DNA from 3 places in the Pantoea sp. X-Soil-MYKO-1289 genome. Region 3 is predicted to be linked to each of the others. Evidence: predicted binding sites of a transcription regulator. Region 3 holds the regulator's gene; each other region holds the start of a gene.
What was found. The regulator LexA, encoded in region 3, represses DNA repair genes until DNA is damaged. The targets are predictions, from matches to a motif close to TNCTGTATGTACATACAGNA.

Region 1 (9,679 bases), 1.3 Mb from region 3:
CGACGTGGTGATGAGTTCGCTTAACCAGACCAGCAGCTACCTGACGCAGCAGTTCGACACCTCGAGCTCCAGCTCCAAAAGCTGATTTTAATAAGGAGTGATCATGTACACCGCAAACGGCATTCAGGCCTATGCAAAAATCGGCGTTGAAAGCGCCGTCATGAGCGCGAATCCGCATCAGCTGGTCAATATGCTGTTCGACGGCGCGCTGAGCGCGCTGGTGCGCGCCCGCCTGTTTATGCAGGACGGCAACATTGAGGGGAAAGGCCTCTCTCTTTCGAAGGCCATTAACATTATTGAAAACGGGCTTAAGCAGGGTCTCGCAGAAGAGAGCGGCGACGAGCTCACCACCAACTTGATTTCGCTTTACGCCTACATGGTGCGGCGACTCCTGCAGGCGAACTTACGCAACGACGTGGAGGCCATTGTTGAGGTCGAAGCGCTGCTGCGCAATATCGCTGATGCCTGGAAGGAAATCGCCCAGCCTCAACCTCTGATTCAGGACGCCGTTTAATGATACTAGCACCGCAACTGATTACCATTTACCAGCAGTTACTCGATCTCAGCCAGCAAATGCTGCGTCTTGCGGCCGAGGGCGAATGGGATGATTTGATCAAAAAGGAAGTTGATTACGTCAGCGCGGTGCAACGGCTGGCGCGATCGACCGAAGCCGCCTCGCCTTCCGTGCAGGCGCAGGAGCAGCTGCGTCCGGTTCTGCGCCATATTCTTGATAACGAAGTGGAAGTGAAGCGCCTGCTGCAGGAGCGTATGAACGAGCTTTCCACGCTGGTTAACCAGAACACCCGCCAGAAATCGGTGCTTAGCGCCTACGGCAAACAGGGCAGCGTGATGGTGCCGATGGAAAACCAGCCGCTCTCCTGATTCTGAAACGCACCGCGACAGAGAAAATAACTGTTCTGCCGGTGCGTCTTTTTTTCGCCGTGCTCCATACTTGCTTTTCCTTCCCGCTGGAGCACAGCAAATGCACAACCCGACGTTATTGCAATTTTTTCACTGGTATTACCCGGATGGCGGCCAGCTCTGGCCTGAAGTCGCTGAAAAAGCGCCCTGGCTGAGCGAGATCGGCATTACTATGGCCTGGCTGCCGCCTGCCTATAAAGGCGAATCAGGCGGCTATTCCGTGGGATACGACAGCTACGATCTCTTCGACCTGGGCGAATTCGATCAGAAAGGCAGCGTCGCCACCAAATATGGCGACAAGCAACAGCTGCAGGCGGCCGTGGACGCGCTGCGCGCCCATAATCTCGGCGTGCTGCTGGACGTGGTGGTGAACCATAAAATGGGCGCCGACGAGAAAGAGCGGGTGCGCGTTAACCGCGTCAACCCCGACAACCGCGACGAAATCAGTGACGAAGTCATCGAATGCGAAGCCTGGACGCGCTTTAGCTTCCCGGCGCGCGCGGGCGAATATTCCAAATTCGTCTGGGACTACAAATGCTTTAGCGGCGTCGACCATATCGAAAACCCGGATGAAAACGGCGTCTTCAAGATCGTTAACGACTACACCGCCGACGGCTGGAACGATCAGGTCGATAGCGAGCTGGGCAATTTTGACTACCTGATGGGCGCCAATATCGACTTCCGCAACAACGCCGTGCGCGAAGAGCTGAAATACTGGGCGCGCTGGGTCAGGGAACAGCTGCCCTGCACCGGCTTCCGCCTCGATGCGGTGAAGCATATTCCCGCCTGGTTCTACAAAGAGTGGATCGATCACGTTCAGGAGGTCGCCGACGAGCCGATGTTTATCGTCGCCGAGTACTGGTCGTTCGAGACTGATAAGCTGCTGGAGTATATCCAGCAGGTCGAGGGTAAAACCCTGCTGTTCGACGCGCCGCTGCATATGAACTTCCATCAGGCTTCTACTCAGGGCAGCGACTACGATCTCAGCCAGATCTTCGCCAACTCGCTGGTGCAGGCCGATCCCTGGCATGCGGTCACCATCGTCGCCAATCACGACACCCAGCCGCTGCAGTCGCTGGAGGCGCCGGTCGAGGCCTGGTTCAAGCCGCTCGCCTACGCGCTGATTCTGCTGCGCGAGCAAGGGGTGCCGACGGTGTTTTATCCCGACCTGTTCGGCGCCAGCTACGAAGATGAAGGCGGCGACGGCGATACCCACCGCGTCGAAATGCCCGCCATTCCAGAGCTGGAAGCGCTGATCCGCGCTCGCCAGGCTTATGGCTGGGGCGCGCAAACCGACTATTTCGATCATCCCAACTGCGTAGCCTTTAGCCGCAGCGGCACCGCTGAACAGCCGGGCTGCATCGTGATTATGTCGAACGGCGAAGAGGGCGAGAAAAGCGTGGCGATGGGCGACGGCTTTGCCGGTAAAGCCTGGCGCGACTATTTAGGTCATCGCGACGAGATCCTCACCGCTGATGAACAGGGCACGGTCGTGGTGCGCTGCAACGGCGGCAGCGTCAGCGTCTGGGTGCTGGCGGAGTAACGTGACGCGCCTTATTCCATCGCAGCTGACGGAATAAGGCGCGGCGGGATTACTGCTTGTTTTCGTTCGCCTGCGTGATGGCGGACTTCAGGATTTCCGGCTCGATGTTCTGGATCACGTCCGCATTCGGCTGTTTCGCCACCTCATCCAGCGCCTGCTGGCACTCTACCGTCGGGCGCTCGACCTTACGCAGCGTCAGCCCGTCATAGCGCAGCTCGCCGCCATCCAGCTCTAAAGGCATCACGCGCGACTGGCGGTTGACGTTAACGTAATCGCCGCTGAGCAGCGTCAGCTTGCCCGGCTTGGCGATAACGCGCATCCACTGGCGGCAGTCAAGCGTGCTGCCATCCGCATTGACGATCAGCGTGCCCAGCGCGCGATCGCTGCGCAACCCGCTCTGCGGGCCGACCGTTTGCCAGGTGCCCTGCAGGCTGGCGGGCGCCGGCGTCTGCACCGCATCCTGATAGCTGTTGATTTGCGCACAGCCGGCCAGCGCCAGCGCGGCCGTCGTCAGCATCCACTTTTTCATCGTTAATCCCTGAGATCGCTTCAATGGCGGCTAAGTTATAATTTTTCGCCTGCTTTCCGCAAGCTATCTACGTCCTGCTTCGCCTCGTACGGCCACTTTTTTTTCCTCCAGGCGGCTGTTTAACGGCGTCCTGACAAGGGCTGGAGGCTGAGTTACACTGGCGCGCTGCACCGCAATTAATCTTTCAGGAAACCTTATGAAAACGCCAGAAGCCTACTACGCGCAGGCGCGCGAGATGTTTTTTACCGCCCATGCCGATTTTCAGGCCGCGCTCGATGAGCTGACGGAGAGCGACGCGCGCCACGCCAATATGTCGCTGCGCCAGCTGCGCGAATGGCATGCGGAACGTATTTACGCCGCCTTCCTGCGCCAGAAAAATCTCGACGGCATGATCTTCTCTATCCAGCTTGCGGAGCCGGATAAAGCGGTGGCCGCCGAAGCCATTGAAAATTATCTTAAATTGCATGCTGAATCGCTGGGAATGACCTGGGAGGAGTTCTGCATTAAGAACGAGCTTTAAGCGACCGAAAGCGGCAACACCTCCAACCAGTAAAATAAATCAGGATTAAATTGTACAAGAAGATAAAACTTGTATAACTTTACTGGACGACTTCGGTCGTGATTGTCCTTGAACGAATGGTGCGCTTGCACCGCCTCTGGAGGTGTTGCTGGATTTCCACCTCCAGAGGTTTGATTTTTTCCCTGTATTTCTCTTCTTGCCCTCCGTTCCCCTTCCCGGCTTTGTTATCTGCGAAGAATTTGCGCATCACGCCGAAAAAAAAGCGCTCAATACGCCTGCGAGGCTTGTCACTGGTTGGATTTACAGTATGATGTGCCAGCGAATTTCTTCCCTGTATGGAATACCAGTATGTTTGTGGAATTGATTTACGATAAGCGTAACGTAGCCGGCCTGCCAGGCGCGCGCGAAATGATTTTACGGGAGCTGGAAAAGCGCGTGCAGCGCGTCTTCCCGGAGATTGAGGTGCGCGTAAAGCCGATGGAGCGCAACGCCATCGAAACCGATTTGAGCAAGAACGATAAGGCCACGGTGGCGCGCATTGTCGAAGAGATGTTTGACGAGGCGGAAATGTGGCTGGTGGCCGACTAAGCGCCGACCACCGCCGGGAGCAGGATTATTTCTCCTGCTCGCTGTGGTTAATGGCGATTTCGATATCCTGAATCGCGGCGTCCAGGTCATCCAGCAGCGTGCCCTGTTTGTTCAGCAGCGCATCAATGCGCCCGGCAAACTCCGGATCTTTATATTCGCCGGCATCGAACGCGAGCCAGTGGCTGGAAAGCGTCTCGGTATTGGTTTGCGCGTAGTGGCGCATCTCTTTCAGCTGCGAGGTCACATCGCGCAGGTAGTCAGTTTTGCTTTTCGTTTCCACTGAATCACTCATGCTGTTTTTCCTTTTGCTGTTTTAACCAATAAATATCTCGCGTCAATGATTAAAGATAGTGGAATATAACGAAGCCGCCTTAAGAATATTCGGAAGTGGCGCCTTATCCTCGCGATTTCTGACTCAAGCGCCCTTCTCTTCTTTAGCCCCGCCACGCCGCCAGAAGCGCCCTCGTGATAAAAAACAGGGGACGCGTTGTCCCCTTTTCGTGCCTTATCCGCTCAGCGATTAGAGATATTTACGCGCCAGTTCGAACAGCTCCTTTCTGGCCGCGGTGCCCAGATGCTCAATCCCTTGCTGTACAAAATCAAAAGCGGCGCCGAAATCTTTTACCCCTGCGCTAAAGTCGCTTTGCTCCTCATTCCCGGCGGGCTGAGCGGACGACCCCGCAGGGCTGCCGGAATCGGCTACGGGCGCCGTTTCCTGAACAGCAGCGTTAACAGCCTGCGCGCTGGCCTGCTGGGCAGCGGCATCCGCCACGGGTGTCTGCGCCTGGGATTGCGCATCGGCGGCGGCGTCAGCCGCAGGTGGCTGATCGGCGGGCTGAGCGGTCGCGTCCGAGGGCGCGCTCTGCTCTGCGGCCTCTGGGGTCGCGGACTGAGCCGCAGGCTGCACGGCGGCGGCATCCGGCGCAGCGGTCTGATCCGCAGGCTGTGCGGCGGCAGCATCCGGCGCAGCCGTCTGATCCGCAGGCTGCGCGGCGGCAGCGTCGGGCGTTGCCGCCTGATCCGCAGCCTGTGAGGCTGAAGCGTCGGGCGTTGCCGCCTGATCCGCAGGCTGCACAGCAGCGGCCTCCGGCGCAGCGGTCTGATCCGCAGGCTGTGAGGCTGAAGCGTCTGGCACAGCGTTCTGCTCCGCCGACGGCGACGGTGTGTGCTGCGCCGTCGCATCAGGCGCTACATGGGTTTCGCCTGGCGTCTCTTCAGAGGTGGCTGGCGCCACCGTTGAGGGGGAAGATAAACGCTGCAGCTGCGGATCGGTCGGCACACTGGCGTCAGGTATGGCAAACTGCGGCAGCTCGGCGTCGCCTGCTGGCGTGGTTGAGTTAATGATGCTGGTATCGGTCATGGCAGACTCCTTAGTGATGATGATCGATCGGAGGGCATGAAAGCCTTCACCAATCAGGTTAAAAATTCGCATTAGACTCTCCTGTTAGGGCTTCGTAGCATTTTCATCCTGTATGACGACTCGCTTCACCTTGTCGACCGTCTGATCGGGCAGCGTATCCAGCTTTTTCTGCAGCACGGACACCTGCTTCGACAGCTCATCTACCTTGGCTTCACGTCGCGCGGCGGACTCGCGCGCTTCTCGTCGAATATCCTCAACGCGCTGGTTAGCCGTGCTGCTGACATATAAGAAAAGGATGGTCATCACAATGCATACCAACGACATGCCCAGCATAAGCACGCCGAGCATGACTTTGCGCTTGTGGCTCACCGGTCTTATTTCACTGTGTATCTCGGCCATCGCTACGCTCCTCTAAAGTAGAAATCAGCCTGTCGATTTCATTACGGAACTTGCTGTTTTGATCGGCATCGGTCATGACCACCAGAATGCCGAGCGCGTTTTTGATTAAGCGCAGATCGGTTTCCAGGGTAGATATCCGTCGTAAATTGGTATCATGACGTACGCGTAAATCGTCATTCTCCTGGCGGAGCAGCGCATTGCTCTCCTTCAGGAGTAGGACCTGCTCCTTGTAGCTGGTAATGATTTCTCCACCGGCACGATTGCTGGTGACAATAGAAGCGATGCCTGCAATAAGCGGCTTCCAGAAAAGCGCGGCCGCTCCGCCCCCAAGAACTAACGCGCCAACACTGGTTATCAGACTACTTTCCATGCCTCACCTCTGTACCTCGACGGGTAACGGCTGCTGACGTCAGGCGTAAAACGCAAAGCGCCTCCCTCGCCGCAACTTAAGATTGCTTAAATTCACAGCTTAAGTATACTTAAGTCTGGCTCTCAGGAGATGTCAAGAAGATGGAAAAAGAAACCACGGGCGATCGTATTCGCTTCCGCCGTAAGGCACTGAATTTGACGCAAAAAGCAGTTGCGGAAAAAATCTCGGTTTCCCATGTAGCGATATCGCAGTGGGAAAAAGAGGAAACGCTGCCGCGCGGAGAAAACCTGCTGCGGCTCGCAGAGGTGCTGGGCTGCGCGCCAGCATGGCTGGTAGACGGAGATGGACCGGTATTTACTGTACAAACGCAGGCGCAAACGGGCCTGCCCTTTCTGGAGAGAGAACAGATTGGCGACTGGCTCGCCGAGGCGACGCAGGTTGAGATCTTCCGGCGGATCCCCACCGATCGCAGCTACTCTGCCACCAGCTTTGCATTGACGCTGTGGGACAATGCGCTGGCGCCGCAGTGCCTGCGTGGCGATCTGCTGCTTATCGATCCGGAATTACCGCCCCAGCCAGGGGATCTGGTGCTGGCGCTTAATGGAGAGAACGAGTATGTGCTGCGGAAATATCGCGCGCGCAGTCATAACAGCTTTGAGCTGGCGCCGCTGAACGAGGATTACCCGCTGCTGCGCTCATCGGAGCAGGCGCTGTCTGTGCTGGGAACGCTGGTGGAGTGGCGACGCTATCGCGATGCGGCGCAGTGAGCCGTTAACCTCTTCCGCTTCGCTCGAATTTTCGCCGCGAAGCAGCGTCCTGGCAGGCATGGGGATAATTCCCTGTAACGATTTCACCCGCCTTGAGCGGGCTTTTTTTGCCCATAAGAATTTCCTGTGACGAATGCCTGCTGCTGCGTTTCTTTATCCTGGCGCAGGTGAGAAGATAATCTGGCGCTATGCGCATACCCTTTACGTAATGCAATCGAGAGTTCTGCTTGACTGGACTTGCCCGCTTACCTGTGCGGGCAATTTTTTGCGCGCGTTAATGAACAAAGCCGTCCGCAGACGGCTTTCACATCAGGGATTCAGATTTTCATCCTCATCATCATCCGCAATATCATCTTCTACATACTCATCATCTTCGGGCATCTCATCCCCATCACTGCCAGGTATATCTTCTACGCCGCCCGGGAGCTGGCCGCTGCCGGGAATGGGATCGATATCATCGGGACGTTCTGACATACGCACCTCCAGTTACCCCTATTGGGTATATTTAGTTTAGTGCTGTGACTATTTAATATACGCGCGCGCTTGCTAAAACGTGAACGAAGCGTAAAAGATCAAACATAACACCGTTGCCGTTTGGCTTACTGGACAGGCTGTGTTCCTCGTACTGATTTATAAAGGCACCCGTTGTTAGAGCAAATAAATTTGATTCTGTTTATTGACGGATCGCTTTATAGCTTCTTCAATGAAATAAGAGACAGCACTGGAGGAAAAGCTCATGACCGAACTGTTACATATTATCTCTGTCAGCGCGATTGTCGCCGGAATATATTTAATTCAGTAAGAGAATGGTCACGCGCAGGTAATATTATGGCGATAGTCATCTCTGCTGCGACCATTATGCCTGTAAGACGCCTCAGCGCAGGAGCCGATGCAGCAAGGCTTGCGGCGAGACTGCTGTCTGAAAACCGTCGTTAGCCAGACTTCACGTACCGGCTTAAATAATATTTCGCTCTTCAGGGAAAATACCTGACTGAATATCTTTATTCAGTTTCAGTAATATTAATGATGCAGCATTTCATCAACCACCTGTTCCTGTGTTAACTGCCAGGGATAATATGTGGGCCAGTTATCCATCTCTTCCAGCAGCGCCTGCTGAGAAACATTGCCGGTAAAAAGGTGAAAATGGCTCGACCTGCGCGGTGCGATAATATGATCGCTGAACTGCACATATTTCGGCGCCTGGCTGTTGCTGTCATGACATTCAAACAAATAGCGAACACCTTTTTTCCCGGAGGCATAGGTCAGGATTTTATGTCCGGCATAGCTGTAGCGGCAGGAGGCGACGCTATTGCCGCGGTGAAATTCGATTACGCCATCTTCAATGCCCAGCCGCTCGATTTCTGTGGTGTAGCCTTTGCGGTAGTAGGCTTTAATCTGTTCTGCGGTTTTGTGCCCCTCTTTCTGCGCTTTCTGCGCGAAGACCGGGTCCAGCTTTCCCTGCTGCAGCAGCGGATAGACGGATTCCCATACGCCATCCCAGTCGGACAACGAGCGATCTTTGACATCTTTATCGTCAAACACCCCTTCGGCCGCTTTTTGCTCTGTTTGCGACAGCGCTGGGCCGTGCGCGTGGTGGCCATGGGCCATAGCCTGCCCGCTAAGCAGCAGACCCAATGCGATGATTTTCCCTTTGCTAGCCAACATATTTACCCTCCATCAGTGAAAGAGTGTAAAATGTTATGATATAACATTTCTAAAAACAAGCTTTGCATGTGGCCTCTTGCTAGCTGGAATGGAAAAGCCCTTGCGCCTCTGATTTTGAATCTGTTGCCGCCGCGCACTTCACATCACGCAGCGCCTGCAGCTCAGCCAGGCGTGATTTCGCTTTTTCGCTGGCGTTGTGGCGCGCGAGCCCGTTGCCGATACCGAGATCGCCCATAAAGCCCAGTACGGTGCGGTAGTCAAAGCTGCCGGTCTCGGTGATCTCCTGCTGGATGTGGCGCGTATTGACGATTTCCTGCTCCAGCGCCTGGCAGTTCAGCGTCACCGCTTCTTCATCCGTTACCGGGGAGGCCTGAGGGTAGTGTTTGGTTGCGCAGGCGGAGAGCAGCAGCACGGCTGCGATTATGAGTATTTTCATAGGGATATGTGTTTTGCCGTGCCGGTTGTTAGAGAGTTACGCAGCATGTTATTCATCTTATCTGGCAATATCTCAGGCATAAGTCGATACAGTGAACGAAAGATTTATCAGAATCGTACCTCAAGAGATATTTAATCAATTGAATGAATATAGGGCACTTGCGATTTCTTTTTGTGGGTCGGGAGTATCCCAGGATGTACGTCTTTGCGTGTTTAGGAATCGGACCTTATTCACTTCCCATTTCATCAAACCAACCGTTATTATCACCGCCTGAGTAAGTTGCTCTCAGAAAAAATCTCTACCCCCCCTTAACCTATCAGCACATATGTGAGCAATTACGCAATTAAAGCGAGCTTTTGCCATGATGATTTCACGGTGACCATGAGTGTTCGATGAAAAAAGCTGAGCTGTATGCAAAAGTTAAATAATATCATTACAAATCAAAAACTTAAATATAAAACGATAAATTTTTATACAAAGCAGCAGGATCGCGGGGCATTTTGGCTAATCCTTGCGGATCTATACGTGTAAGGGTAATGGCATTAAAAGATAATGTTTCGATAAGGTATACGGAAGGGGTT
Region 2 (9,679 bases), 2.4 Mb from region 3:
GCGGCCGGCCGGCCATCTTGTCGGCCAGCGCGAAGACCTGCTTCCACAGCGTGCTGTCGCTGAAGCTCGCCTGCTCCCCTTTCTCCAGGTCGCGGCGAATGGCGCTGTCGCTCATGTCGATCTGCTTCGCCAGGGTGCGCACCGCCAGCTCGGTCGCGCCCGCCTTGTCTGAGCCGTAAAGGATCAGATCGCCGTCCAGCGCCAGCTTCATGCCGGTCGCGCGCGCCACTGCCGCCTGGAAGGCCGCGTTGCGGCTGGCGTACCAGCCCGCGTTAAAGTCGGCGAAGCGGTAGATCGGCTTGCTGTAGTCCGCCGGATAGCCAAGCAGATGCATAATGCCGAAGTACATGCCGCCGTGGCGGGTAAAGACCTCGCGGCGGATCGAGCCGTCGATCGGCCAGGGATAGCCTTTGGCGTGCGCCTCGGCGAAGCTGATGCTGACCTGCATCGGGCCGCCGGTATGAATCGGGTTCAGGTTGCCGAACAGCGTCTGTCCCATCGGCACCATATCAATAAAATCGTCGAAAATGGCGCTCAGCTCTTTTTCGCTGCGCACTTTGTCGAGGCGCGCCGCATAACTTTCGCCGTTGGAGGATTTAATCATCAGCGCGGTGCGCACCAGGAACGCCGGCACATGCACCTTCGCCGCGCGGCGATCGATCTCGCCCCAGGCGATTTTCGGCAGGCCGGGCACCGCCGCCTCGGCGCTAAAGTTCGACTCCTGATCCGCGACGGCGATAGCGGCGCACAGATTGCTGACGCTGGGGTCGATCTGCTGGGTGCGGAACGAGGTATAGATATCGGTGGCCCAGCCCGGTTTGTCGCTGACGTGCGCGGGCAGCAGACGCTGAATTTGCGCCTTGACGTCGGCCGGCTGACGCGCCGGCGCCTCGGGCGTTTTTTTGGTGCTACAGCCCGCCAGCACCAGCGCGGCGAGCAGCGAGAAACGTTTAAGCGATGCGGAAACTGACATAGCGGTCCTTGCAGGAAAACAAAACCCTTACCTTAGCACCGAAGCGCGGACAAACCATCAGACAGGGCGTAAATTCCCGCGCTGCCGTCGCGCTTGCGTATCGGCGTTTCTCAGCCAGGCTGAGGTTTTCTCGCGTAAAAGGAAATAGTTATGCAAAAACTCTGGCTCGGCGCCGCCATTGCCCTGCTGCTCAGCGGCTGCGGCGCGAATAATACGCCCGCGCAGGTCGCCTCGCCCGGCGCGCCCACCTCGGCAAAAATGAAAGCGCTCGCCACAGGCGCAGATCTGCTGCAGTCGCGTCCGCCCATCGAGGCGATTAATACCTATCTCGACGGCTTTCACTTCTACAACGGCGATCAGAATGGCCAGATGGAGGCGCACCACTACGTGACGGTGCTGAACGACGACGTGATGCAGGCGGTGATTTACGACGGCAATACCAAAGACGCGCGGCTGATGGGGGTGGAGTACATTATCAGCGCGCGGCTCTATCAGAGCCTGCCGCCGGAAGAGAAAAAGCTGTGGCACAGCCACGACTATGAGGTGAAATCGGGCACGCTGATTGCGCCGGGCCTGCCGCAGGCGGCGGATCACGCGCTGATGGCGCGCATCGCCAATACCTACGGCAAAACCTGGCACACCTGGCATACCGATCGCGACAAAACCCTGCCGATCGGCATTCCGGCGCTGATGATGGGCTTTACCGCCGACGGTCAGCTTGATAATCGCCTGCTGGCGGATCGCGACAAACGTTTTGATATCGACAGCCGCAAGCTGCGGGCGTCGCGCGCCGATATTGTCACCCAGCCGGTGCAGCCGGGCGCCAACGCCTGGCAGCGCGGCGAGGTGATCCAGCTAAAACGGGTCTCCGGCGGCGGCGAGCACGCTCACGGCCAGACCCATTTCGGCCCGGCGGAGCAGCTCAGCAAGCCTTAATCCCAGCGCTGCGCGGCCTGATGGTCGCTGTCGCGGGCGTCAACCCAGCGATCGCCCTGCCCGGTGGCTTCGCGCTTCCAGAACGGGGCGCGGGTTTTCAGGTAGTCCATGATGAATTCCGCGGCGGCGAAGGCGCTGCCGCGGTGCGCGCTGGTGACGCCGACGAACACGATCTCATCGCCGGGAAAAAGCTCGCCGATGCGGTGGATAACGCTGACGCGCTGGAGCGGCCAGCGGCCGCGCGCCTCGTCGACGATCTCCTGCAGCGCTTTTTCCGTCATCCCCGGATAGTGCTCAAGGGTCAGCGCGGCGACGCTGTCGCCCAGGTTGTGATTGCGCACCTTGCCGGTAAAAGTCACCACCGCGCCGTCGGCGTCGGAGGCAGAGAGCCAGGCGTACTCGTCGGCCATGCTAAAGGGCGCCGAACCGACGCGGATCTGCGTTGCCATCTTAGCCTCCCGTGACCGGCGGGAAAAAGGCTACCTCGTCGCCCGCCTTCAGCGGATGCGACATCGGCACCAGCGTCTGATTGACGGCGGCCAGCAGTTTGCCTGCGTCGAGCGCCAGCGCCCAGCGATCGCCTTTTTGCGCCAGCGCGTCGCGCAGCGTCGCCACGTCGGGAAAGTCAGCAGGCATCTCCAGCACGCTGGTGCCCACCAGCTCGCGCACCTGCGCGAAAAACAGCACCTTAATCATGGGCCACCGCCTGGAAATCGCCGGATTTGCCGCCGCTTTTGCTCAGCAGGCGCAGCTGGTCGATAACGATATCTTTCTGCACCGCTTTACACATGTCGTAGATGGTCAGGGCCGCCACCGACGCGGCGGTCAGCGCTTCCATTTCGACGCCGGTTTTGCCGCTCAGGCGGCAAAGCGAGGTGATGCGCACGCGCTGATGTTCCGGCTCGGCCACCAGATTGACTTCGACCTTGCTCAGCATCAGCGGATGGCAGAGCGGGATCAGCTCCCAGGTGCGTTTGGCGGCCTGAATGCCGGCGATGCGCGCCGTGGCGAAGACGTCGCCTTTATGGTGGCTGCCGTCGACGATCATCTGCAGCGTCTCGGCGGCCATCAGCACCAGCGCTTCCGCGCGCGCCTCGCGCACCGTTTCCGCCTTGCCGGAGACGTCGACCATATGGGCTTCGCCCGCGGCGTTAATATGTGTCAGTTGCATGGCTTACAGCTTCTTTAAGTGTGAAACGAAATTACAGGGACCGGTGCGGGCGTCGATCTGGTCGGCGATAATGCGCTCCCAGGCGCTCTCGCAGGCGCTGGTGGAGCCCGGCATCGCAAAGATCAGCGTGCCGTTGGCGATGCCGGCGACGGCGCGCGACTGCAGCGTCGAGCCGCCGATATCCTCCCAGGAGAACATGCGGAACAGCTCGCCGAAGCCCTCTATTTTGCGATCGAACAGCGGCTCAATCGCCTCTGGCGTGATGTTTTTCGCGTTGAACCCCGTGCCGCCGTTGATCACCACCACCTGCACATCCAGGCTGGCGATCCAGCGCGACACGATGGCGCGAATGCGGTAGCGATCTTCGCCGACGATGGCGTGATCCACCACGACGTGACCGGCTTCGTGCGCCGCAGCGCGCAAATAGTCGCCGGAGGTGTCGCTGCTGGCGTCGCGTCGATCGGAAACGGTCAGCACCGCCAGGTTGACCGGAATAAATTCACCCGTAGATTTGCCCATTGACTCGCTCCTGAGATTAACCGCCGATGAAGGAAAGGTTCTGCGTGATGCCGGTATTGCCCTGATGCAGGAAGTGCGTCTGCTTCTTCGCGCCCAGGCTGTGCGCGATGCGCGCCTGCAGCTCCGCCTGCTGCGCATCGGAAACCAGCAGATCGCGCAGCGGCACGCCGCTGTCGCCGAACAGGCAAAGGTGCAGATTGCCGTGCGCCGAGACGCGCAGACGATTGCAGCTGGCGCAGAAATCGCGCGAATAGGGCATAATCAGGCCGATCTCGCCGACGTAGTCAGGATGGTAAAAGACCTGCGCCGGGCCGTCGCTGCGGCCGCGCTCGCGGCGCTGCCAGCCCTGGGCCACCAGCTGGTCGCGGATCACCGCGCCTGAGACGTGCTGGTCGCGGAACAGCGCGCCGCCCTCGCCCGTCTCCATCAGCTCGATAAACCGTAGCTGAATCGGGCGCGTGCGGATCCAGTCGAGAAAGGTTTGCAGGCTGCGGCTGTTGAGGTCGCGCATCAGCACGCTGTTGACTTTGACCTGCTGGAAGCCCGCGTCGAAGGCAGCGTCGATGCCCGCCATCACCTGATGGAACTTGTCCTGTCCGGTAATGGCGTGGAACTGGCGCGCGTCGAGACTGTCTACGCTGACGTTCAGCGCGGTAAGCCCGGCAGCGCGCCAGGCGGCGACGTCGCGCGCCAGCCGGTAGCCGTTGGTGGTGACGGCGATCTGCCGAATGGCGCGGTTTTCCCGCACGGCGGCGATAATGTCGGTAAAATCGCGACGCAGCGACGGCTCACCGCCGGTCAGGCGCACTTTTTCAGTGCCGGCCGCGGCGAAGGCGCGCGTGACGCGTCGAATTTCATCGAGCGAGAGAAAGCTTTTGTTGCTCACGCCCTGCGGCTTATAGCCGTCGGGCAGGCAGTAGGTGCAGCGGAAGTTACAGACATCCGTCACCGAGAGACGCAGGTAATAAAACCGACGTGCAAATGCATCAGTAAGTTGTGACACCAGAACACCTTTTCCAAATACGGGAGATGCAGGCATTTCTTTCTGCACCCTGGCAGCGCGTCGGCTGCGGCCTGAACCCCCTATCATTTGACTTAGGCGTTCAGGCTTTGAGTGTATGTCGGCCACATGGACGACATGGTTGGCAAATGGTAGCGCGAATTTTGCCGCTCTGCCATCCACTAATTTCGCTATATATATTGACATATAACGGTTTTTCGCCGCATTTTCGCGGCAGTAAGGTTAACATGGCCCGCTGAAATGACGCCGGTACGGTAAGTCGGCAGCGGGGGTAAAGAGGAAATATGAACCGAACTTTGGCAGACCTCGATCGCGTAGTGGCGCTGGGCGGCGGACACGGGCTGGGTCGCGTGATGTCAGCCCTGTCGCCGCTGGGCTCGCGCCTGACCGGCATTGTCACCACCACCGATAACGGCGGCTCTACCGGACGCATTCGCCGTTCCGAAGGCGGCATCGCCTGGGGCGACATGCGCAACTGCATCAATCAGCTGATTACTGAGCCGAGCGTCGCGTCGGCGATGTTTGAATATCGCTTTGCCGGCAACGGCGAGCTTTCCGGCCACAACCTGGGCAACCTGATGCTTAAGGCGCTGGATCACCTCAGCGTCAGGCCGCTGGAGGCGATCAATATCATTCGCAACCTGCTCAAGGTCGACGCCTTCCTGATCCCGATGTCGGAGCAGCCGGTCGATCTGGTGGCGTTAGACAGCGAAGGCAATATGGTTTACGGCGAAACCGATATCGACGCCATGACGCAGCCGCCGCAGGAGCTGATGCTGCACCCGAACGTGGCGCCGACCCGCGAAGCGCTGGAAGCGATCGCCGAAGCGGACCTGATTCTGATCGGACCGGGCAGCTTCTACACCAGCCTGATGCCGTGCCTGCTGATGGAGGAGATGGCGCGCGCGCTGCGCCGTACGCCCGCCACCATGGTGTTTATCGGCAATCTGGGACGCGAGCTGAGTCCAGCCGCCGCCAGCCTGACGGTGGCGGATAAGCTGGCGATGATGGAGAAATATATCGGCAAACGGGTGATTGATGCGGTGGTGGTCAGCCCGGCCGCCGATACCGCCGGCGTCGAGAACCGCCTGATCGTGCGCGAGCCGCTGGAGGCCGCCGATATTCCCTATCGTCACGACCGCCAGCTGCTGCGGCTGGCGCTAGAACACGCCATTCAGCGCTTTAGCTAAGCCGCTACGAGGCGGCGATAAAGAGTTCGCGCAGCTGGTGCAGCTTGTCGCGCACGTTCGCCGCCTCTTCGAACTCAAGGTTCTGCGCGTGCTGCTGCATCTGCGACTCCAGCTCGTGGATCTTCTTCTGCAACGCCTGCGGCGTCAGCGCCAGATAGCTGGCGTCCGCCTCGGCGGCGCCGCGGCTGCTGGCTTTGGCCTTGCCGCGCGTCTTGATGACGTTCTGGCCCAGCTCGAGGATATCGGTGATCTTCTTGTTGAGCCCCTGCGGCACAATGCCTCTTTCCTCGTTGTACTTCTGCTGCTTCTCGCGACGGCGTTCGGTCTCTTCGATGGCGCGCGCCATCGAGTTGGTGATCTTGTCGGCATACAGGATCGCCTTGCCGTTAACGTTACGCGCCGCGCGCCCGATGGTCTGGATCAGCGAGCGTTCAGAGCGCAGGAAGCCCTCTTTGTCCGCATCGAGGATCGCCACCAGTGACACTTCCGGCATATCCAGCCCTTCACGCAGCAGGTTGATCCCCACCAGCACGTCGAACTCGCCAAGACGCAGATCGCGGATGATCTCCATACGCTCGACGGTATCGATATCTGAGTGCAGATAGCGCACCTTCTCGCCGTGCTCTTCAAGATATTCGGTGAGATCTTCCGCCATACGCTTGGTCAGCGTCGTTACCAGCACGCGCTCGTTGATGGTGACGCGTTTGCGGATCTCCGACAGCAGATCGTCTACCTGCGTCGCCACCGGACGCACCTCCAGCAGCGGATCGAGCAGACCGGTCGGACGCACCACCTGATCGATCACCTCGCCGCCCGACTTCTCCAGTTCGTAGTTGCCCGGCGTCGCCGAGACGTAGATGGTCTGCGGCGCCAGCGCCTCAAACTCTTCAAATTTCATCGGACGGTTGTCGAGCGCGGACGGCAGGCGAAAGCCATACTCCACCAGCGTCTCTTTACGCGCGCGGTCGCCCTTATACATCCCGCCAATTTGCGGGATGGTGACGTGCGATTCATCGACAATCAGCAGACCGTCGGCGGGCAGGTAGTCGAACAGCGTCGGCGGCGGCTGGCCCGGCCCGCGCCCGGAGAGGTAGCGCGAGTAGTTTTCGATGCCCGAGCAGTAGCCCAGCTCGTTCATCATCTCCAGATCGAACTGGGTGCGCTGCGTCAGGCGCTGCTCTTCCAGCAGCTTATTGTTCTCCAGCAGCACCCGGCGGCGATCCGCCAGCTCGACTTTGATATCTTCCATCGCCTGCAGAATACGTTCGCGCGGCGTCACGTAGTGCGTTTTGGGATAGATAGTAAAGCGCGGCACGGTTGAGAGGATCTGCCCGGTAAGCGGATCGAACAGCGACAGCCGCTCAACCTCTTCGTCGAACAGCTCGACGCGCAGCGCGGTATCTTCCGACTCCGCCGGGAAAATATCGATCACTTCGCCGCGCACGCGGAAGGTGCCGCGCTGGAACGCCTGGTCGTTGCGCGCATACTGCAGCTCCGCCAGACGGCGCAGAATGCTGCGCTGGTCGATAATCATGCCGCGCGTCAGGTGCAGCATCATTTTCAGATAGAGATCGGGATCGCCCAGGCCGTAAATAGCGGAAACCGACGCCACGACGATAACGTCGCGACGCTCCAGCAGCGCCTTGGTGGCCGACAGACGCATCTGCTCGATATGTTCGTTTACCGAGGCGTCTTTTTCGATAAAGGTGTCGGAGCTGGGCACATAGGCTTCAGGCTGGTAGTAGTCGTAATAGGAGACGAAGAACTCCACCGCATTGTCGGGGAAGAACTCTTTCATCTCACCGTAGAGCTGCGCCGCCAGGGTTTTGTTCGGCGCCAGCACCATCGCCGGCCGGTTGAGATCGGCGATAACGTTGGCGACGGTAAAGGTCTTGCCGGAGCCGGTCACGCCGAGCAGCGTCTGATGGGCAAGACCATCCTCCAGCCCCTCTTTGAGGCGACGAATCGCCTCTGGCTGGTCGCCGGAGGGCTGGAAGGCGGAATTTAGTTTAAAGACTTTACTCATGAGATGCGGTTCCTGCTGAAGAATGCGGCGGCTAGCCGAGTCATTTTACTCTGCCGTGGCGATTTTGCCAGAAAATAATACTGGATAAATTACCAGTAACGCGGCACAGTAAGACGCTGGCGCGGCGCGGCCTCCTGCTGGCTGTAACAGCGCCACAACATTTTTGCCGTTGCGCAAGGTTATCCCCAGCCGGAGCGGATTTATAACATTTGTCAAGAGACCGTCATTAAATTTCAGCTCTGTTACGCAGCGGAAAATTCTCAGGCTTGTTTTTTATTAACTATCTGTTTTTTATATTAATAAGAGAAAAGCCCAGTTTCTCAGCATTATGTAACCAGGCCGCGTATTTCCTCGCTTGCGCTCTGTTTTCACTGTCTAATGCACAAGGTTATCCACAGGAATGGTGGATAACTGAAGGCAGCCCTTTCGCCATCGGCTGTGCATAATTTTTTGTCCTTAAGCCGCCCGCGTGAAAAAAAAATATTTCCGCTTAAATTCCTACCGAAAACGTGGCGGTTAACTATGCTTTTTCAGCCCGCCGCTGAATTTTCGTCCAGCCGCGACTGCCTTTAAGACCAGTTAAATTCAACAAGCTGCCTGACGGCAGCCCCATTGCACCAGAAACGTCAAGTCATCAGCACCGTGAAAGTGCAGCGCCCTGATTACCCGAAGCAATTGTTAAGCATTTTTCATCATTTCCGGGTGAATTGCGCCCTGCCGGTGCTTCTCGACCTGCAAAATGATTCTGGCCCGGTAATTGCAGCGTTTATCCAGAGAGTTGAGGAAGGTAAAGCAAGGCGATAATCGCGATACCACTACCGTTGAAGACTTGTTTGCCAGACGTCAAAGAGCGGAAGCATTCAGGCAAGATCTGTAAGAGGAGAGTCAGATGCTGAGTTTACGTTCGGTGAATCAGTTTTACGGGCAGAACCATATTCTGTGGGACGTGGATCTCGACCTGCCGCCCGGCACCTGCACCGGCGTGCTGGGCCGTCCAGGCATGGGCAAAACCACGCTGGTAAACTGCATTATGGGTCGCCTGCCGATTAACAGCGGGTCGATGACCTGGCAGGAAGATGGCTCGCCGCCGCGCGATTTGCTGCTGCAGCCGGCCGAACAGCGCGCGCGTATGGGGATCGGCTATGTGCCGCAGGGCCGCCATATTTTCTCGCAGATGAGCGTAGAGGATAACCTGTTGATCGCCCTGCTGGCGGGCAGCGGTCAGAGCGACAAACCGCACGTTATCCCCGAGATGGTGTTCGATCTGTTTCCAGCGCTCTATTCGCTGCGGCAGCAGCGCAGCGGCGAGCTGCCCGTAGATCAGCAGCAGCAGCTGGCGCTGGCGCGCGCGCTGGTGCTGCGGCCCAGATTGCTGATCCTCGACGAGCCGACCGACGGCATGTCGCCCTGGCTGGAAGAGGAGATGGGCAACCTGATCCGCCGCCTGAATCTCGATTACGGCCTGACCGTGCTGCTGCTGGAGCAGCGCGTCTCGCTGATCCGCCGCGTCGCCGACTACTTTTTGCTGCTGCACCGCGGCCGCAACGTCGCGCAGGGACGCGTGGCGCAGCTGGACGATCTCACCGTCAGTAAGTGGCTGACGGTGAGCTGAACGCTAGCTGGGCAGCGTGATAAAGCGGCCGCAGTCCGCCTGCGCCGCCGCATCGGGCAGCCAGGGAATTTCGCCGAGAAACGGCGCGGGAATGCGCTGTTTCAGCGTCGCCATATAGGCCTGATGCCGCTTGCCCGGCGGCTCGATATCGTTAGCGATCCAGCCCGCCAGCCGCAGGCCGCGCGCCTGCACCGCATCGGCGGTCAGCATGGCGTGGTTGATGCAGCCCAG
Region 3 (9,679 bases):
AGGCCGACCGCTGCCCAGCGGCGCGGTCAGCGAGAAAGAGGCTAAAATCCTGTTTGTGCTGCTGGGCTTGCTGGCGTTCGCGCTGGTGCTCACCATGAACCTGATGACGATTCTGCTTTCGCTCGGCGGCCTGGCGCTGGCCTGGTGCTATCCCTTTATGAAGCGCTACACCCATCTGCCGCAGGTGGTGTTAGGCGCGGCGTTCGGCTGGGCGATTCCCATGGCCTGGGCTGCGGTTAGTGAGTCCTTACCACTAGAGTGCTGGCTGGTATTTCTGGCAAACATCTGCTGGACCGTCGCCTATGATACGCAGTACGCCATGGTCGATCGCGATGACGATATCAAGATTGGCGTCAAATCGACGGCGATTCTGTTTGGTCGCTACGACAAGCTGATTATCGGCCTGCTGCAGCTCGCAACCCTGGGTCTGCTGGCGCTGGTGGGACTGCTGATGCAGCTTAACGCCTTCTTTTACTGGTCGCTGCTCGGCGCCGCCGCGCTGTTTATTTATCAGCAGAAGCTGATTGTCCGCCGCGAGCGCGACGCCTGCTTTCAGGGCTTTCTTAACAACAACTATGTCGGGCTGGTGGTGTTTATCGGCGTGGTGCTGAATACGCCGCCGTTTAGCCAGCTGTTTTAAACGCCGTTTTTTAACGGGCACCCATGCCCACCGCGCAGGCACCTTCCAGGCAACAAAAAAGGGCGACATCTCTGTCGCCCCTGGTTTTTGCTGCCCGCGGCAGGCTACTCGTGCGCCACCGCGCTTTCGATGGTCAGCCGCACATCGCTGGTCACCAGATCGGCCAGAATATGCCAGGTAGCCTGCGTACGCTCGACGTCGGCGTCGCCGGTGTCGCTGATATAACCCTCATCGCGCAGCGTCAGCACCAGCGTGGTGAACACCGCCTTATCGAAAAACTCCGGCGCATTAATGCCGTGCAGCACCGAAAGACGCTGCGCCAGCATACGGCTCTCTTTCTCCAGCGTGCCGCGGTTGATGGTCGGTTTGGCGCTGAGGATCGAGAAGGTGATGGCGAAACGCTGCAGGGTCTCGCGGATGCCGGCGGCCAGCAGCTGCAGCGTGCGATAACGCGCGGCGGTGTGGCGCAGCTGTCCATCCTGCAGGGTGATCAGACCCTGACGCGCCAGCTCCTGACAGAGGGCGCTCAGCAGCGCCGGCAGCGCGTCGATTTCCCAGCGCAGGAATAGCTCGCTTTTCAGCATCGGGTAGATTAGACGCACCTGGCGCAGCAGTTCGGCTTCGCTCAGGTTCGGGTGCTGCTGAATAATGGCGGCGATCAGCGACGGCATGACCAGCATATGGTGAATATTGTTGCGGTAATAGGTCATCAGCACCGCCTGCTCGCGCGGCAGAATGATGATGTCGCCGATATTGTCCTGCTCGGTTTCGAACTTATTCATGCTCATGGCATGGTTCAGCAGCTCTTCCGCTGAAAGCGGCGGCACGGTCGATTCCGGCGAATAGGGCACATTGCGCAGCAGCTCGGTATAGCACTCAAGCTGCTCGATCAGCTGCTCGCGGGTTAGCGAACGCTGACGTGAGGCGAGCAGCGCGGTCACGCACAGGTTCATGGCGTTGGCGGCGCCCGCTTCATTGATGCGCACCATCAGACGCGCCGCGATATCGTTCACCGTTGGCGTCAGCCAGCTGGGACGCTGCGGTTCAATCGGATCGATGGCGTCGCGCCACTCCGGCACCTGCTTGTTGAGGTAGTTCACCAGCGGCAGCGGTTCGCCGAAGTTAACGTAGCCCTGGCCCAGATTGCGCAGCTTACGCAGGCCGCGCACCATCTGCATAAAGCCTTCTTTCTCTTTCGCCGCGCCGCGCAGCTCTTTGGCGTAAGTGCCCACTTCCATTACGTGCTCATAGCCGATATAGATCGGCACCAGCGTAATCGGTCGCTTGCCGCCGCGCAGCATCGCCTGCAGCGTCATCGCCAGCGTGCCGGTTTTCGGATCGAGCAAACGACCGGTACGTGAGCGCCCACCTTCAACGAAATACTCGACCGAGTAACCGCGGCTGAACAGCTCGCCGAGATATTCGCGGAACACGGTGGCGTAGAGTTTGTTGCCTTTGAAGGTGCGGCGAATAAAGAACGCGCCCAGGCGGCGGAAGATTGGCCCGGCTGGCCAGAAGTTCAGGTTGATGCCTGCGGCGATATGCGGCGGCACCAGCCCCTGGTGATAAAGCACGTAGGAGAGCAGCAGGTAATCCATATGGCTGCGATGGCAGGGCACATAGACGATCTCGTGGCCATCTTCCGCCAGCTGGCGCACGCGTTCGCCGCCGTTGACGTTGATGCCCTGATAGAGACGGCTCCACAGCCAGCCCATCACGCGATCGGTAACGCGGATCGCCTCATAGGAGAAGTCGGCGGCGATCTCCTCCATCATTTCGACGGCGTTCTGCTGCGCCTTCTCATGGGAAAGCTTTTTACTGCGCGCCTCTTCTTCCACCGCTTTTTCAATCGCCTTGGACTGCAGCAGCTTGTTGAAGAGATCCTGACGCGCCGGCAGACGCGGGCCGACCGCGGCTAAACGCTGGCGCGCGAAATGAATGCGCGCCACGCGCGCCAGTTTCTGCGCGATCGATTTGTCGGTGCCATGCTGCGTCGCCATCCAGCGCAGCGAAACGGTGGGGGAAAAGCGCACAAAGCTGTCGCGGCCGTGCCAGATAATAGCGAAGAACTTTTCAACCCCGTTAAGCTCGCGCAGGTGTGGCGCATCGTCGCCCTGAACCTCGCGGCCAGGCGCGCGCCCGAACATCACCGATACCGGCAGCATCTGGATATCGAGCTGAGGATTGCTGCGGTGCAGATCGAGGTACTCGTGGAAAATCTTCACCGATTCCGTATTCGGCCCGAAATGGGGGAATACGCGCGGACCGTCGTGGATAAACACGTGGCGCGGCAGCAGCGCGCCGTCGATTTCCAGCGGCGACAGCGGATCGGGCAAATTATGCTTCAGACACTGCTGGCGCAGCGTCAGCAAATCCGCCTTGGAATCGTATGGCAGCACGTACATAATCGGCCGCGTCGGATCGAGTCCATGTTCGGAAACGGGATCGCCCGGAATAGCCTTCGTTTTTACCAGAATAGAAAGTGGTAAATTCAACAATTTATAATAAAGTTTACGCCAACCTGACATAGACAACATGAAGCCTCTTGTTAGCAAAGCGCCGCAAGCATATCAGAAAGTGCTGCGAAGATCTGTGGTGGTGCCAAACGCACCTGGCCCAGACATTGACGTCAAACAACTAAAAGGGTTCCCTCGCAATGGCAAGTAATACCACCGGTTTACTCAGGATTGTAAAAGCGGCAGGCTACTCGTGGCAGGGGCTGCGCGCCGCCTGGCAGCATGAAGCCGCGTTTCGTCAGGAAGCTACGGCCGCCATCGTCGCGATCGTCATCGCCTGCTGGCTGGATGTCGACACCGTGGCGCGCATCCTGATGATCGGATCGGTGGTGCTGGTGATCATCGTCGAGATCCTCAACAGCGCGATTGAAGCGGTGGTCGACCGCATCGGCCAGGAGCGTCATCCGCTGGCGGGGCGGGCGAAAGATATGGGATCCGCCGCCGTCTTGCTCACTATCATACTGGCGCTGTTTGTCTGGGTCGCGCTGCTCTGGACCCATTTGCGATAGCCTTTCCAGAATTACCCAAATGGCTGTTATTTCCCTGGGTTTTGGTTTTCATTTCGCCAATACCTGTATATACTCACAGCGACTGTATAAACAACCAGGGGGCGGGATGAAAGCATTAACCACCAGGCAGCAACAGGTTTATGACCTGATTCGCGACCATATCAACCAGACGGGCATGCCGCCAACGCGTGCGGAGATCGCCTCGCAGCTGGGGTTCCGTTCCCCCAACGCCGCCGAAGAACACCTCAAAGCGCTGGCGCGTAAAGGCGTTATCGAGATCGTTTCCGGCGCATCACGCGGCATTCGCCTGCTGATGGAAGAGGAAGAGTCCAACGGACTGCCGTTAATCGGCCGCGTCGCCGCCGGCGAGCCGCTGCTGGCGCAGGAACACATTGAAACGCACTACAAAGTCGATCCCGACCTGTTCAAGCCCTCTGCTGACTTCCTGCTGCGCGTCGCCGGTATGTCGATGAAAGATATCGGCATTATGGATGGCGATCTGCTGGCTGTGCATAAAACGCAGGATGTACGTAACGGTCAGGTCGTCGTGGCGCGCATTGATGACGAAGTCACGGTAAAGCGCTGGAAAAAGCAGGGCACCGTGGTTCATCTGCTGCCGGAAAACAACGACTTCGAGCCGATTATCGTCGACACCCGCACGCAGTCGCTGACCGTTGAAGGTCTGGCGGTAGGCGTGGTGCGCAACGGCGAGTGGCTCTGACCGCTGGCCTTCAGACGCCTGCATCCCTTCGTCAGGCGTCTGTACGCTAATCTTTTCACGCGTCTCCTGCGGCTAACGTCGCGCCGGGGCCGCCTCGCTTCTTTTAACGTTTTCAGGCATGGACCGGCTGATGCGTCTCTTCTCTGCTGACGACCGACAACTCTGGCGGCTGGCGCTGCCGATGATCCTCTCCAATATCACCGTGCCGCTGCTTGGCCTGGTGGACACTGCCGTTATCGGCCATCTCGACAGTCCGGTTTACCTTGGCGGCGTAGCGATTGGCGCGACCGCGACCAGCTTCGTCTTTATGCTTTTACTCTTTCTGCGCATGAGCACCACCGGCATTACCGCGCAGGCCTTTGGCGCGCGGGATACGCAGGCGCTGGCGCGCGCCCTGACGCAGCCGCTACTGATGGCGCTGCTTGCGGGCCTGCTGTTTATCCTGCTGCGCGAGCCGCTCAGCGCGCTGACAGGTCGGCTGGCGGGCGGCGATCCGCAGGTGCAGGAGCAGGCCGCGATCTTTATTAATATCCGCTGGCTCAGCGCGCCGGCGACGCTGGCGAATATGGTGATCCTCGGCTGGCTGCTGGGCGTGCAGTACGCCCGCGCGCCGGTCGTGCTGCTGGTGGTGGGCAACGCGGTCAATATTCTGCTCGATCTCTGGCTGGTGCTCGGGCTGAAGTGGGGCGTGGCAGGGGCGGCGAGCGCCACGGCGCTGGCGGAATATGTTACGCTGGCGGTCGGACTGGCGATGGTGTGGCGCGTACTGAAGCTACGCGGCATCTCGATAGCGATGTTGAAAGAGAGCTGGCGCGGCGATATCAGCCGCCTGCTGCGCCTCAATCGCGACATTATGCTGCGCTCGCTGCTGCTGCAGCTCTGCTTTGCCTCGCTGACGCTTATCGGCGCGCGACTGGGGTCGGAAATTGTCGCCGCTAATGCCGTGCTGCTGATGTTCATCACCTTTACCGCCTATGCGCTCGACGGCTTCGCCTACGCGGTGGAAGCCGTCTCCGGCGAGGCCTATGGCGCGCGCGACGGCAAACGACTGCTGTCGGTGTGGCGCGCCGCCTGCCGACAGGCGGGCATGGTCGCGCTCGCCTTTGCGCTTATTTACGCGGCGAGCGGCGACGCTATCGTGTCGATGCTGACCTCGCTGGAGTCGCTGCGGCAGCTGGTCGATCGCTATCTTATCTGGCAGATCGTTCTGCCGCTGGCGGGCGTATGGTGCTATCTGCTGGACGGCCTGTTTATCGGCGCGACGCGCGGACGCGAAATGCGCAACAGTATGGCGATGGCCGCGCTGGGCTATTTCCTGACATTGCTGACTCTCCCCTGGCTAGGCAATCACGGTTTATGGCTGGCGGTCACGGTTTTTCTTGCGCTACGCGGCGTTTCGCTTTGGCTGATCTGGCGGCGTGAATGGCGCTTAAAACGCTGGTTTCAAAGTTAATTTGCGCGCGCAGCGGCAGCCGTAACACGCTGCGCCTGACGGATTATTCTGTATTTATGCGCCGGTTGCCGATTCGTCTACTATAATTACCTTACAACAGCGCGACACAGCAGCGCTTTGTATTGTCGTACTGCCAATGTGTGGTGGTATGTAAAACTAAGGATGACGTGGAGGTCTGACATGAATAAAGACGAAGCGAGCGGTAACTGGAAGCAGTTCAAAGGCAAATTCAAAGAAAAATGGGGCAAGCTGACCGACGATGACATGCAGGTTATCGAAGGTAAACGCGATCAGCTTGTCGGCAAAATTCAGGAACGCTACGGTTACGCTAAGGATGAGGCAGAGAAAGAAGTCTCAGACTGGGAAACCCAGAATAAAGATTACCGCTGGTAATCTCCTCGCTCAGGCTTGATCTGAGCGATCGGCACAGGGAAGTGCCGCTTACCCTCTTTTTCCGCGCTTTTTCCCTTCAGACTCATGATCGTGACTGCAGCTATCCTGATGCGTACAGGCTTCAACCTCCGCACATCGGGTACAGAGTCCATGTGCCTCAATTACGCTATGGCGTAACGTGAAGCGCGCCTCGCCAGCCAGATCGGCAATGATATTCTCGACGCCCTGCGCCTGTTTTTCCGTGACCGCCGCGCAGCGATCGCAAACCAGCATCACCGAAGTATGCGCCGGCGCCTCGAAATGATGGCAAACCACGTAGCTGTTGTTGGATTCCACGCGATGGATAAATCCCTGTTCCAGCAAGAAATCGAGCGCGCGATAGACCGTCGGCGGCTTCGCCTGCGGCTCGCTGGCGCGTAGCTGATCCAGCAGGTCGTAAGCGCTAATCGATCCATGCTGCGCCGCCATCAGACGTAACACCTCAGCGCGCTGCGCGGTTAGCCGCACTCCGCGTTGCAGGCAGAGTTTTTCCGCCTGAGTCATGATTTTTTCTGGCGTCATTGTCGACATGGTGATTCTCCGCTGAAAACGAGATGTTATCTTATCACAGCAGACGCGCTTGCGCTGAAGTTGCGCGCTTTCAGCACAATCCCTGTTATGACCTATTAATATCAATGCATTAGGATAAAAAGCAGAGGATGAAGTTGGTTTTGTGACGCTAATCAGTGCCAACATCATTGAGACATTAACTAACAAAACTAGAGTTTTGCTTTACAACTCACCAGGTTAAGCACTAATGTTCATGAGGCCTTAAGCAACTGCTGGCCTTAATATCCTTTTTGACTACCCCGCTAAATAATAAAAGCGCCGATTTGTAGCTAAAACATCCAATCCGGCGAATAACAATGCTGTTTCGACTCAATTCACAGCAATGAACCGTTAGCCGCGATTCACAATAGCGCTAACGACAAATTCCGATGATGAATGTTTTCCTGATCAAGGTGATGGCAGACAAATGGCGAACAAAACCACCCGGCGCTCTGCGCTTTTATATCCTGCTGTTTTAAACGCGCTCTTTATCTCCTCTTCCGCTATGGCCGCGGGGACCTGGTACGACGCGCGCAACGACGCGATGGGCGGTACAGGCGTCGCGTCCTCTACGTGGAGTTCTGCCGTGCTGGCGAACCCGGCGCTAATGACGCGCGCGCAGCCGGACGATAATGTCGGCATTATTTTTCCTTCTGCCGGCCTGCAGATAACCGATAAAGACAAGATGGTCGATAAGGTCGATGACATCAGCGATACCGTCGATCGCTATCGTGACGTAATCAATGGCCTGACCTTCCGCGACTATCTCAACGGTTATCCGCAGTTGAAAACGGCGTCGCGAGACGTGGCGAACCAGCTTCGCGACCTGCGCGGCAACAAAGCCAACGGCACGGCGGGCGTCGCGCTGGCGGTGACCGTTCCCAACGAAACGCTGCCCTTCGCCTTTATCACTAAGGCGTATGGCACGGTGCACCTGCGCGCTAACGTGGCGCAGAGCGACATCGCCTATCTCGACGGCGTGGCGAACGGCACCGTTATTCCCGTGCCGGGCGACCAGAATAACCTGCGTTCCAGCGCAAACGGACTGGCGGCGCTGGTCACCGACTACGGCATCGCCGTCGCGCACGAGTTCAGCGTGGCGGGACATCCGGTTTCGATCGGCGTCACGCCTAAGATCCAGAAAACCTGGCTCTATAACTACACCGCCAGCATCTACAACTACGATAAAAACGACCTCAACGGCAGCCGCTACCGCAACGATAATACCGGTTTCAACATCGACGCCGGTTTAGCGACGCCGCTGAGCGACAGCTGGACGCTGGGCGTTACCGGACAGAATCTGGTGTCGCGCGATTTGAAGACTAAAGAGACTAACGGCTATCGCGACACCTACCAGATCCGTCCGCTGGTGACCTCTGGCCTGTCGTGGAACGGCGGCCCCTTTACCGCGGCGCTGGATGTGGATCTTACCGAAACGAAACGCTTTAAATCGGAAGAGAGCAGCCAGTACGCCGGCGTCGGCGGCGAATACCGCGTGCTGGACTGGCTGGCGCTGCGCGCTGGCTACCGCGCGGATATGAAATCCAACGACGAAAATGTCTTCACCGCCGGCTTCGGCGTGTCGCCGTTCAACAACGCGGTGCATCTGGATCTGGCAGGTTCGGTAGGCGACAACAATACCTGGGGCGCGATGATGCAGCTCGGGTTTAACTTCTAATCGGCGATTTTTAGCCGTCATTATGCCGGGCGATGCAGAGTCGCCCGGCACCTTGTAAATGTGCTATCATTGCGCAGATTATCATCACCCTTAACGGATTTTCTGCGCTTCATGAGCAATTCTTTCTCCTCGCAACGTTTTTCCATCGCGCCGATGCTCGACTGGACCGACCGACACTGTCGCTATTTCCATCGTCAGCTGACCGGCGACGCGCTGCTCTACACCGAAATGGTGACCACCGGCGCCATTATTCACGGCAAGGGCGACTACCTGGCCTACAGCGAGGCGGAACATCCGGTCGCGCTGCAGCTTGGCGGCAGCGATCCGGCGGCGCTGGCGCAGTGCGCGAAGCTGGCGGAAGAGCGTGGCTACGATGAGGTAAACCTCAACGTCGGCTGCCCCTCCGATCGCGTCCAGAACGGACGCTTCGGCGCCTGTCTGATGGCGGAAGCGTCGCTGGTGGCCGAGTGCGTCGACGCTATGCGTCAGGTGGTTTCAATTCCGGTGACGGTAAAAACCCGTATCGGCATCGACGAACAGGACAGCTACGCATTTTTGACCGATTTTGTCGGCACCGTCGCGCAGCGCGGCGGCTGCGACACCTTTATCATCCATGCGCGTAAAGCCTGGCTTTCCGGCCTGAGCCCGAAAGAGAACCGTGAAATCCCGCCGCTTGACTATCCGCGCGTCTATCAGCTGAAGCGTGATTTTCCCCAGCTGACTATCGCCATTAACGGCGGCGTGAAGTCGCTGGAAGAGGCCAAAACCCATCTGCAGCATCTCGATGGCGTGATGATGGGACGCGAGGCTTACCAGAATCCCGGCCTGCTGGCGCAGGTCGATCGCGAGCTGTTCGGCCGTGACGCGCCGATTGCGGATCCGGTAGCGGTGGTGCGCAGCATGTATCCCTATATAGAGGCGGAACTGGCGAAGGGCACCTATCTCGGCCACGTCACGCGTCATATGCTCGGCCTGTTCCAGGGCATTCCCGGCGCGCGCCAGTGGCGTCGTCATCTGAGTGAAAACGCCCATAAGCCGGGCGCAGACGTACGCGTGCTGGAAGCGGCGCTGGCGCTGGTAGCGGATAAGATCCCACAGGAAGCCTGATTACCCGCGGCAGCGGTAAAAAAGCCAGCCTGAGCGCTGGTTTTTTTTACGCCAAAAATCGGTGAAATTCGCTA

Region 1: AC6I7Z_RS11855 (DinI-like family protein) is a predicted target of LexA. The motif match lies at 3,802-3,821, and genes of this name have one in related genera.
Region 2: uvrB (excinuclease ABC subunit UvrB) is a predicted target of LexA. The motif match lies at 7,915-7,934, and genes of this name have one in related genera.

Annotation. Positions count from the first base shown of each region.
Region 1 covers NZ_AP036004.1:2,455,247-2,464,925, forward strand. Annotated here, with positions in the region: gene fliD (flagellar filament capping protein FliD) at 1-85, shown strand, start outside; gene fliS (flagellar export chaperone FliS) at 104-514, shown strand; gene fliT (flagella biosynthesis regulatory protein FliT) at 514-882, shown strand; gene amyA (alpha-amylase) at 983-2,464, shown strand; gene yedD (lipoprotein YedD) at 2,514-2,993, opposite strand; gene AC6I7Z_RS11850 (DUF6388 family protein) at 3,190-3,513, shown strand; gene AC6I7Z_RS11855 (DinI-like family protein) at 3,862-4,101, shown strand; gene AC6I7Z_RS11860 (hypothetical protein) at 4,127-4,393, opposite strand; gene AC6I7Z_RS11865 (hypothetical protein) at 4,622-5,461, opposite strand; gene AC6I7Z_RS11870 (hypothetical protein) at 5,546-5,860, opposite strand; gene AC6I7Z_RS11875 (hypothetical protein) at 5,841-6,230, opposite strand; gene AC6I7Z_RS11880 (helix-turn-helix domain-containing protein) at 6,371-6,997, shown strand; gene AC6I7Z_RS11885 (hypothetical protein) at 7,307-7,471, opposite strand; gene zinT (metal-binding protein ZinT) at 8,018-8,662, opposite strand; gene AC6I7Z_RS11895 (hypothetical protein) at 8,742-9,098, opposite strand.
Region 2 covers NZ_AP036004.1:1,322,235-1,331,913, reverse strand. Annotated here, with positions in the region: gene AC6I7Z_RS06410 (DUF1615 domain-containing protein) at 1-973, opposite strand, end outside; gene AC6I7Z_RS06405 (OBAP family protein) at 1,124-1,909, shown strand; gene moaE (molybdopterin synthase catalytic subunit MoaE) at 1,906-2,358, opposite strand; gene moaD (molybdopterin synthase sulfur carrier subunit) at 2,360-2,605, opposite strand; gene moaC (cyclic pyranopterin monophosphate synthase MoaC) at 2,598-3,080, opposite strand; gene moaB (molybdenum cofactor biosynthesis protein B) at 3,084-3,599, opposite strand; gene moaA (GTP 3',8-cyclase MoaA) at 3,616-4,602, opposite strand; molybdenum cofactor riboswitch at 4,593-4,727, opposite strand; gene AC6I7Z_RS06375 (gluconeogenesis factor YvcK family protein) at 4,905-5,810, shown strand; gene uvrB (excinuclease ABC subunit UvrB) at 5,815-7,836, opposite strand; gene AC6I7Z_RS06365 (hypothetical protein) at 8,449-8,640, shown strand; gene AC6I7Z_RS06360 (ABC transporter ATP-binding protein) at 8,726-9,448, shown strand; gene bioD (dethiobiotin synthase) at 9,452-9,679, opposite strand, start outside.
Region 3 covers NZ_AP036004.1:3,730,211-3,739,889, reverse strand. Annotated here, with positions in the region: gene ubiA (4-hydroxybenzoate octaprenyltransferase) at 1-640, shown strand, start outside; gene plsB (glycerol-3-phosphate 1-O-acyltransferase PlsB) at 745-3,168, opposite strand; gene AC6I7Z_RS17810 (diacylglycerol kinase) at 3,297-3,665, shown strand; gene lexA (transcriptional repressor LexA) at 3,772-4,386, shown strand; gene dinF (MATE family efflux transporter DinF) at 4,517-5,839, shown strand; gene AC6I7Z_RS17795 (CsbD family protein) at 6,020-6,232, shown strand; gene zur (zinc uptake transcriptional repressor Zur) at 6,281-6,802, opposite strand; gene AC6I7Z_RS17785 (conjugal transfer protein TraF) at 7,248-8,498, shown strand; gene dusA (tRNA dihydrouridine(20/20a) synthase DusA) at 8,610-9,605, shown strand.